DNA from 3 places in the Pseudomonas sp. WJP1 genome. Region 1 is predicted to be linked to each of the others. Evidence: predicted binding sites of a transcription regulator. Region 1 holds the regulator's gene; each other region holds the start of a gene.

The links. Region 1 encodes sigma-54, which starts transcription at its own class of promoters, with help from an activator protein. Its sites were predicted from a motif close to ANTGGCATNNANNTTGCTNT; they were not measured.
Region 2: OH720_RS24005 (circularly permuted type 2 ATP-grasp protein) is a predicted target of sigma-54. The motif match lies at 1,476-1,495, and genes of this name have one in related genera.
Region 3: OH720_RS21385 (DNA translocase FtsK) is a predicted target of sigma-54. The motif match lies at 1,666-1,685, and genes of this name have one in related genera.

What each region holds. Positions count from the first base shown of each region.
Region 1 covers NZ_CP110128.1:889,220-892,494, forward strand. The annotation lists gene rapZ (RNase adapter RapZ) at 1-247, opposite strand, end outside; gene ptsN (PTS IIA-like nitrogen regulatory protein PtsN) at 250-714, opposite strand; gene hpf (ribosome hibernation-promoting factor, HPF/YfiA family) at 727-1,035, opposite strand; gene OH720_RS03955 (RNA polymerase factor sigma-54) at 1,111-2,604, opposite strand; gene lptB (LPS export ABC transporter ATP-binding protein) at 2,789-3,275, opposite strand, start outside.
Region 2 covers NZ_CP110128.1:5,372,133-5,375,407, reverse strand. The annotation lists gene OH720_RS24025 (hypothetical protein) at 1-18, shown strand, start outside; gene OH720_RS24020 (PLDc N-terminal domain-containing protein) at 102-293, shown strand; gene OH720_RS24015 (hypothetical protein) at 431-664, shown strand; gene OH720_RS24010 (ribonuclease E inhibitor RraB) at 883-1,227, shown strand; gene OH720_RS24005 (circularly permuted type 2 ATP-grasp protein) at 1,528-2,937, shown strand; gene OH720_RS24000 (alpha-E domain-containing protein) at 2,950-3,275, shown strand, end outside.
Region 3 covers NZ_CP110128.1:4,757,576-4,760,850, forward strand. The annotation lists gene OH720_RS21385 (DNA translocase FtsK) at 1-1,430, opposite strand, end outside; gene trxB (thioredoxin-disulfide reductase) at 1,736-2,695, shown strand; gene aat (leucyl/phenylalanyl-tRNA--protein transferase) at 2,759-3,275, shown strand, end outside.

The sequences.
Region 1 (3,275 bases):
TGTGGCGACTGCGAACTTCGGCCAGCAACTCGGGGAACCGCGACAGGTGGCTCGGCAGGTTGCGAGCATCGATGGATACGGCAACCAGCGGTTGTGCCAGCTCGGTGTGGATCAGCGCTCGCTCGGCCAGTTCGGGCAGCAAACCGGCAGGCAGGTTGTCAATGCAGTAGTAGCCGTTGTCCTCGAGGACGTCGAGGGCAGTGCTTTTACCTGAGCCGGAACGACCGCTGACTATGATCAAGCGCATGATTAGTGACCGTTTTGCTCGCTCAGGACAACCTGATACAAGGCTTCATTGCTCGAGGCGCTACGCAGTTTTTCGCGCACTTCCTTACGGTCGAGCATGCTGGCGATCTGGCGTAACAGCTCCAGGTGCGCATCGGTAGCGGCTTCCGGGACCAGCAGCACAAACAGCAGGTCAACCGGGGCGCCGTCGATGGCGTCGAAATCGATGGGGGCATCCAGGTGCATCAAGGCGCTGATGGGTGCGTTGCAGCCCTTCAGTCGACAGTGGGGAATGGCGATGCCGTTGCCAAAACCGGTCGAGCCTAGTTTTTCGCGGGCAATCAAAGCCTCGAAGACATCTTGCATCTCCAGATCCGGCACTTCGCGATGGATAAGGTTGGCAATTTGCTCGAGGGCTTTCTTTTTACTGCCGCCCGGCACGTTCACCAGGGAACGGCCGGGGGTCAGGATGCTTTCAAGTCGGATCATGGGTTGGGAGTGTTAACGACCCGTAGCGCCCTGGAGGAGGCTCTGGGTCTTTTCCTTATGCTTTTTGAGTTGTTTATCCAGCTTGTCGGTCAATGCGTCGATCGCCGCGTACATGTCGGTATGTTCCGCGTTGGCGACCACTTCATTGCCGGGAATATGCAGCGTGGCTTCGATTTTCTGCTTCAGCTTTTCGACCGTCATCGTGACCTGCACGTTAGTGATCTTGTCGAAATGTCGCTCCAATCGTTCGAGTTTTTCGCCGATGTAGGAGCGAAGAGGTTCGGTCACTTCCAGTTGGTGTCCACTGATGTTGACTTGCATACAGCTTCTCCTTCGTTGCCAGTGCATAAAGCGGCAGATCCAGATGATCTGCCACTGGAACGCTGTGGCGTGGCCCTACATCAACCGCTTGCGTTCGCTCGAAGGCGCGATCCCCAGGGATTCGCGATACTTGGCGACGGTGCGGCGGGCCACCTGAATGCCTTGTGCCTCCAGTAAACCAGCGATCTTGCTGTCACTCAACGGCTTTTTCTGATTTTCCGCAGCTACCAGTTTTTTGATGATCGCGCGAATCGCCGTGGACGAGCATTCTCCGCCTTCGGAGGTGCTGACGTGGCTGGAGAAAAAGTATTTCAGTTCATAGATGCCCCGAGGGGTATGCATGAATTTCTGCGTGGTGACCCGTGAAATCGTCGACTCGTGCATGCCGACTGCTTCGGCGATGTCATGCAGGACCAATGGTTTCATGGCCTCGTCGCCGTACTCCAGGAAGCCGCGCTGATGCTCGACGATCTGCGTGGCCACTTTCATCAGGGTTTCGTTGCGGCTTTGCAGGCTCTTGATGAACCAGCGGGCTTCCTGCAGCTGATTGCGCATGAAGGTGTTGTCGGCGCTGGTGTCGGCACGGCGAACGAACCCGGCATACTGGGCGTTGACCCGCAGGCGAGGCACCGACTCCTGGTTGAGCTCCACCAGCCAGCGTTCGTTGTCCTTGCGCACGATCACGTCGGGAACCACGTATTCGGCTTCGGTCGACTCGATTTGCGAGCCCGGGCGCGGGTTGAGGCTCTGGACCAGTTCGATGACCTGGCGCAGTTCATCTTCCTTGAGCTTCATGCGGCGCATCAGCTGGCTGTAGTCGCGGCTGCCGAGCAAGTCGATGTAGTCGGTGACCAGGCGCTTGGCTTCGGCCAGCCAAGGTGTCTTGGCGGGTAGCTGGCGCAATTGCAGCAGCAGGCATTCGCCCAGGTTGCGCGCACCGATACCGGCAGGTTCGAATTGCTGGATGCGGTGCAGGACGGCTTCGATTTCGTCCAGTTCGATGTCCAGTTCCGGATCGAAGGCTTCGAGGATTTCCTCCAGCGTCTCGTCCAGATAACCCTGGTTGTTGATGCAGTCGATCAGGGTCACGGCGATCAGGCGATCGGTGTCGGACATCGGTGCCAGGTTCAATTGCCACAACAGGTGGCTTTGCAGGCTCTCGCCGGCCGATGTGCGGGTGGTGAAATCCCACTCGTCGTCATCGTTGCTCGGCAGGCTGCTGGCGCTGGTCTGGTAGACGTCTTCCCAGGCGGTGTCGACAGGTAATTCGTTGGGGATGCGCTCGTTCCAGTCGCCTTCCTCGATGTTATCGACGGTCGGGGCGCTTTCCTGGTAAGAGGGTTCCTGGATGTCGGTACTGGGCTTGTGTTCGGCGTTGTCGGCCAGTGGGTCGGAATTGTCGAAGTCGTCGCCTTCTTCCTGGCGCTCGAGCATCGGATTGGACTCCAGGGCCTCCTGGATTTCCTGTTGCAGGTCCAGGGTCGACAATTGGAGCAGGCGGATGGCCTGTTGCAGCTGCGGTGTCATCGTCAGCTGCTGGCCCATTCTCAAGACTAGCGATGGTTTCATGGCAGGGGCTTAACACCTTATTCGCCGGCGCACATGCGCCATCCACTACAGGGCGCCGGAGCGCCAAACTTAAGCAAATTATATGCCCGAAACTGCGGCGTTTGCCTAGAGCGCTGTAACAATAAAAAAAGATTGATTTTTTATTGCGGCAAGCGCTCGGCCGACCCGCCGGACACCGCGATGCTTACAGGCGGAATTCATGCCCCAGGTACACTTCCTTCACCAGGTCGTTGGCCAGGATGGTTTCAGCGTCGCCTTCGGCGATCAGTTGGCCATCGTTGACAATATAGGCGGTTTCGCAGATATCCAGGGTTTCACGGACGTTGTGGTCGGTGATCAGCACGCCGATCCCCTTCGCCTTGAGGTGGTGGATGATCTGCTTGATGTCGCCTACCGAGATCGGGTCCACGCCGGCGAACGGTTCGTCGAGCAGGATGAATTTCGGGTTGGTGGCCAGTGCCCGGGCGATTTCCACACGGCGGCGCTCACCACCGGACAGGCTCATGCCGAGATTGTCGCGGATGTGGCTGATGTGGAACTCCTGCAGCAGGCTTTCCAGTTCCTTGCGACGACCGGCCTTGTCGAGCTCCTTGCGGGTCTCGAGGATGGCCATGATGTTGTCGGCCACCGAGAGTTTGCGGAAGATCGATGCTTCTTGCGGCAGATAGCCG
Region 2 (3,275 bases), 2.5 Mb from region 1:
GTGGCGATCCACGTCTGAACCGTTAAAGCTGTCAAAAAAACGGAACCCTGGTCAGGGCCGGCTATCCTAAGAGGGGCATATCACTCTTCGGGAGCGTTATCATGGGTTCCACGTTCAACAGCCTGGTTGGCTTGATCATTCTTGCCTTGGACATCTGGGCAATCATCAACGTGTTAAAAAGCGGTGCCGAAACCGGGATGAAAATCTTCTGGGTGCTGTTGATCCTGTTGCTGCCGGTTCTGGGCCTGATCATTTGGGCGATTGCCGGTCCCCGGGGGAACGTGCGCGTCTGACCGGGGAACACCGTCTGTACCGGGCGTCAGGCAGCCTTTGCTGACGCCTGCTATTGTTGATTCGCCGGAACATTTACCCCGCGTCCAGGGTCGAGATAGGTGTAAGCCCATCCATGGGTTTTATCGAGGAGGCACCGATGCAAAAGTGGAAAGTCACTTTCGTGGATGATCATGGTGAATTGATCGACGAAGTCTTCGAGTGCGAGGAGTGCCCGAGTCACGAAAAGGCCGCCAAACTCATCAAGGAACGGTTCCTTCCCGTGGCCGCCGAACTGGATCTGAACGATCTGGAGGGGCGCACCTCCGATGCAGGCGTCAAAAGCCTGAAAGCCCAGAACAGTATTGAAATTCGCAGCATCACCCCCGTCTGAACCTCTTCTCGTTATCGACTACAACAGAACCAGGCCTTGGCAGCGGCTCTATCTTGGGGCTACTCTGCAATCGAGATCAGCGAATGGATCGCTAAGGTCTGGTCTTGTCAGCTCCATGCTTGTTTCCCGTCGACATCGGGTTGTCGATTGGTGCGCACCTTTGGGTTCGCACATTGGGAGTACGGAAAGTCTATCCATCAGTTTGAGGAGGACGTTTCATGAGCACAGCCTATCAAGAAGACATCAGCAGCAGTGTGCTGCGCCGCATGAAAGAAGGCGGTTTCGACTTTTCCCGGTTCCATCCCATCGAGTTCTACGCCATTTTCCCGGACGAGGAGCGGGCACGCAGGGCGGCAGGTCATTTCCACCGTGGTGAATCCCTGGATGCGCAAGTCAGTGTGCGTGACGATGGCGCCTGGGCGCTGGAATTGTGCAAAGTCATGTATGCCACCTACGACGACATTGGCGATTTCGAGCAGGGTTTCGAGGCCGTGGTCGAGCCACTGGGCGGCATCATTGAAGGCTGGGGTGTGAAACAGGAGGTACGAGGGCGACTCGCATAAACCTATGAACAGTGACAACCAGCAATGACGGCTGACCTTCGGGTTGGCCGTTTTCGTTTTTGCCGAAGGCAATCGAACACGGCCGCTCCTTCACCGGCAAGCCGGCGCCCAGCGTCTATGCTGGTGATGGGCGACAACAACGCCTTGCAATGAAGCGGGGGCAGTCAGGTTGGGGCATTTGCCGCACAGGATTGGTGCGGCGCTCGCGGGGTGATTATCCAACCGATTGAAATCTAAGCGTTTCTGCCGATGGCACGGGCCTTGCGAAGGCCTGGATGTCCGGGTGACAAGGAGTACGGCATGATCCGCACCTATTTTGATGAGATGTACGATGCCGGCGGCCAGGTCCGCCCGCATTATCGGGAGTTTGCCCGTTGGCTGGCCGAGACGCCTGACGAGCTTCTGGCACAACGGCGACGCGAGGCCGATCTGTTATTTCATCGCGCCGGGATTACCTTCACGCTCTACGGTGATGAGCAGGGGACAGAGCGCCTGATTCCCTTCGACACCATCCCGCGCAGCATCCCCGCCAGTGAATGGCGCGTGGTCGAGCGCGGCTGTATCCAGCGGGTCAAGGCGTTGAACATGTTCCTCGCCGACCTGTACCACGAGCAGCGCATCATCAAGGCCGGGATCATTCCGGCCGAGCAGGTGCTGGCCAACGAGCAATACCAGTTGGCAATGCAGGGGCTGGACCTGCACCGCGATATCTATTCGCACATTTCCGGCGTCGACCTGGTGCGCGACGGCGACGGCACCTACTACGTGCTCGAGGACAATCTTCGTACACCGAGCGGCGTCAGCTACATGCTCGAAGACCGCAAGATGATGATGCGCCTGTTTCCCGAGCTGTTTGCGGCCCAGCGCATTGCCCCGATCGACCATTACCCGAACCTGCTGCTCGACACCCTGAAAAGCTCAAGCCCCATCGATAATCCGAGTGTCGTGGTGCTCACGCCGGGGCGCTTCAACAGTGCCTTCTTCGAGCATGCGTTCCTGGCGCGGGAAATGGGTGTGGAGTTGGTGGAGGGCGCGGACCTGTTCGTGCGGGACGACAAGGTGTTCATGCGCACGACCGACGGGCCGAAAGCAGTCGACGTGATCTACCGCCGTCTCGACGATGCCTTCCTCGACCCGCTGGCGTTCAATCCCGACTCGATGCTGGGCGTGCCGGGGCTGTTGTCGTCCTATCGTTCCGGCAATGTCGTGTTGGCGAACGCCATCGGTACCGGGGTGGCGGACGACAAATCGGTGTACCCGTTCGTCACCGACATGATCCGTTTCTATCTGGATGAAGAACCGATCCTGAAAAACGTGCCCACGTGGCAGTGTCGCAACCCTTCTGAACTGTCCCACGTCCTGGCCAATCTGCCAGAGCTGGTGGTCAAGGAAACCCAGGGCTCCGGCGGTTACGGAATGCTGGTGGGGCCAGCGGCGACGGCGGCGGAAATCGAAGCCTTCCGCGCGCGCATCATCGCCAAGCCCCATGCCTACATCGCACAGCCGACACTGTCGCTGTCGACCTGTCCGACCTTTGTCGAAAGCGGCATCGCGCCACGCCACATCGACCTGCGTCCGTTTGTATTGTCTGGCCGTGAAACCCGGGTCGTGCCCGGCGGTTTGACCCGTGTCGCCCTGCGCGAAGGCTCCCTGGTGGTGAACTCCTCCCAGGGCGGCGGAACCAAGGACACCTGGGTGGTCGAGGATTGAAGGAAGCCTGACATGTTAAGTAGAACTGCCTCGGATCTGTATTGGATGTCGCGTTACCTGGAGCGGGCGGAAAACCTCGCACGGATGCTCGACATCAGTTATTCGCTGTCGCTGATGCCCCAGGATGGCCGCGGTAACGGCCTGCACGAATTGGCCATGCCGTTGCTGATTACCGGCACCCTGGACGATTACCTCGAACGCCACGGCGAGCTGCATGCCGAACGGCTGTTGCATTTCTTTGCCCTGGACGCGGCCAACCCGGCCAGCATCTACAGCTGCCTCGGCGCCGCCCGGGCCAGTGCCCACGCGGTGCGTGGCCGTATCACCGCCGACATGTG
Region 3 (3,275 bases), 3.1 Mb from region 1:
AACAGGATCGACAGGATCATCGCGTTCACCCCCACCGACTTACCGGAACCGGTGGTACCGGCCACCAGCAGGTGCGGCATCTTCGCCAGGTCAGTGATTACCGGCTTGCCGCCGATGTCATGGCCCAGGGCCAGGGTTACCGGGGACTTGAAGTTGTCGTACTCGGGGGTCGACAGCACTTCGGAGAAACGCACGATCTGCCGGTCTTCGTTGGGAATCTCGATACCGACCGTGGTCTTGCCCGGAATCACTTCCACCACACGTACGCTGGTCACGGCCAGGGAACGCGCCAGGTCTTTCGCCAGGTTGGAGATACGGCTGACCTTGACCCCGGCCGCTGGCTGGATCTCGTAACGGGTAATCACCGGACCCGGGTGAATCGAATCCACGGTGACTTCGACGCCGAATTCCTTGAGCTTGATTTCCAGCAGGTGGCCGACGGCCGCCAGGGATTCGGGCGAGTAATTGAGTTGTTTCTTTTCCGCCGGGTCGAGGATCGAGATCGGCGGCAAGGTGCCTTCCACGGCGCTGTCGACGAACAACGGCGCCTGTTTTTCTTTTTCCACGCGCTTGCTCGGCGCTGGCGGCTTGGGTGGCGCCGGGGCAATCACCGGCGGTACCTGCTTCTCGCGCTCGGACATGTGCTTGCTCAGGGCCTGCTCGCGCTCGATCAGGCGCTCCTTGACCTTGGCCTGCTCACGCTTGTCGGTGACGGTCGGCGCGACCACATCGTGCACGCGCTCATCGACTTCACGCAGCTGCGCCACCAGTTGCTTGCGCTCGGTACGGGCCGCCCACCAGCGATTGGCGGCGCCCTGGAACAGTTCGAACAGGTCGAGGGTGATCTTGCCGGTAACGTCCATCACCTTGAACCATGACAGGTCGGTGAACACCGTGAGACCGAACAGGAACAGGGCGATGAACAGCAGCGTGCTGCCCTGGATGTTCAGCGCGTTTTTCGCCAGGTCGCCAAGGCTCTCGCCCAGCGCCCCGCCGGCGCCGGCCGGCAGACCGGTCGCGGCATGGAAATGGATGTGCGCCAGCGCGGCACCGGACAGTACCAGGAACACCAGGCCGATCAGGCGCCAGGAAAACAGCCAGCCGCTCCACTCCCACGGCTCGTGGCGTTGGCGGAAGATCTGATAGGCCTTGATCGCCAGCAACAGCGGAAAGATATAGGCAAAGTAACCCAGCACCATGAACAGGATATCGGCGCTGTAGGAGCCTGCCGGGCCGCCGAAGTTCTGAACGTCGTCGATCTTGCTGTTATGGCTCCAGCCCGGATCATCTTTGCCATAGGTCAGCAAGGCCATCATCAGGAACAGGCACAGCGCACCGATGGCGATCAATGCACCTTCCTTGAGGCGGTAGTGCAAGTGCTGACGCCAGAGTGGAACAACTGTCTTGGGTGCTGCGGTGGATTTCTTCAAAACCTGTTTTTCCTGCGCCACGGGCGCGTCCATCTGTTGAATGACTATAAAACTGCCCAATCCAGGCAGGTAAAAAAGTTAACAGGCGTAACCGGGACTACTTTTAACACTGCGCATCGGTTTTCATAAACACGAAACGCGATGCCAATTTTGTTACAAACACTGTTACAGCCAGGCATTGTACGGGTTTGTACGTCCGATGCCATGCTGGCAACTCTTGGGTGTAGCATAGTCAACAGCACATTACGTGCGACTCAATTTGAGCACGCATTCTCTTTTGTGACAAAGGCTTATGAGGTGTTTTTATGAGTGTAGCGAAGCATTCCCGCCTGATCATCCTCGGTTCCGGCCCCGCGGGTTACAGCGCAGCCGTGTATGCCGCTCGCGCCAACCTCAAGCCCGTTGTCATTACCGGCATACAGGCCGGTGGCCAGCTCACCACCACCGTGGAAGTCGATAACTGGCCAGGCGATGTCGAAGGCCTGACCGGCCCGGTCCTGATGGAGCGCATGCAAAAACACGCCGAGCGCTTTGCCACAGAGATTGTTTACGACCATATCCATACCGCCAAGTTGCAACAGCGCCCCTTCGAACTCATCGGTGACAGCGGCACTTATACCTGCGACGCGTTGATTATCGCCACTGGCGCCTCGGCACAGTATCTGGGGCTGCCCTCGGAAGAGACCTTTGCCGGCAAAGGGGTTTCTGCCTGCGCGACCTGCGACGGCTTCTTCTATCGCAACCAGGTGGTCGCGGTGGTGGGCGGCGGCAATACCGCCGTTGAAGAGGCGCTCTACCTGTCGAACATTGCCAGCGAAGTCCATCTGATCCACCGTCGCGACAAGTTGCGCTCGGAAAAGATTCTCCAGGACAAACTCTTCGAAAAAGCCGCCAAGGGCAATATTCGCCTGCACTGGAACCAGAACCTGGACGAGGTGCTGGGCGATGCCAGTGGCGTGACCGGCGCACGCCTGCGCGACAGTCATAGCGGCGCCATCACCGAGCTTGCGCTGACTGGCGTGTTCATCGCCATCGGTCACAAGCCCAATACCGACCTGTTCGCCGGCCAACTGGAGATGCGTGACGGCTATCTGCTGGTAAACGGTGGCAGCGAAGGCAATGCGACGGCCACCGCCATCGAAGGCGTGTTTGCCGCGGGTGACGTCGCCGACCACGTCTATCGCCAGGCCGTCACCTCCGCCGGCGCCGGCTGCATGGCCGCCCTGGACGCGGAAAAATACCTCGACGACATTCCCGCCGTTTGACGGCACACTTCACGGCGGGCCCGACGCCCGCCATCGCCCTCCCCTTCTGTAAGCCCTGACGCCATGCTGACCTGGTTACAACGCAACACCCTGACGTTCCCGGCCCTGGAAAAGGCCATGCGCGATCCCAATGGGTTGCTGGCAGCCGGTGGCGACCTGTCCGCCGATCGACTGATCCAGGCCTACCGCCATGGCTGCTTCCCCTGGTTTTCCGAAGGCCAGCCGATTCTCTGGTGGTCGCCGGACCCTCGCACCGTGCTGTTTCCCGATGAACTGCACGTGTCCCGCAGCCTGAACAAACTGCTGCGCCAACAACGCTACCAGGTGACCTTCGACCAGGATTTTGCCGCGGTCATCCGCGCCTGCGCCGCCCCCCGGGAATATGCGGACGGCACCTGGATCACCGAAGCCATGCAGGACGCCTACATCGAACTGCACAAACGCGGCCATGCGCATTCGGTGGAGGTCTGGGACCAGGATGAACTGGTGGGCGGGCTGTATGGACTGGCGATGGGCCAGCTATTTTTCGGCGAATCCATGTTCAGCCTGGCCGACAATGCCTCGAAATTTGGCTTTGCCA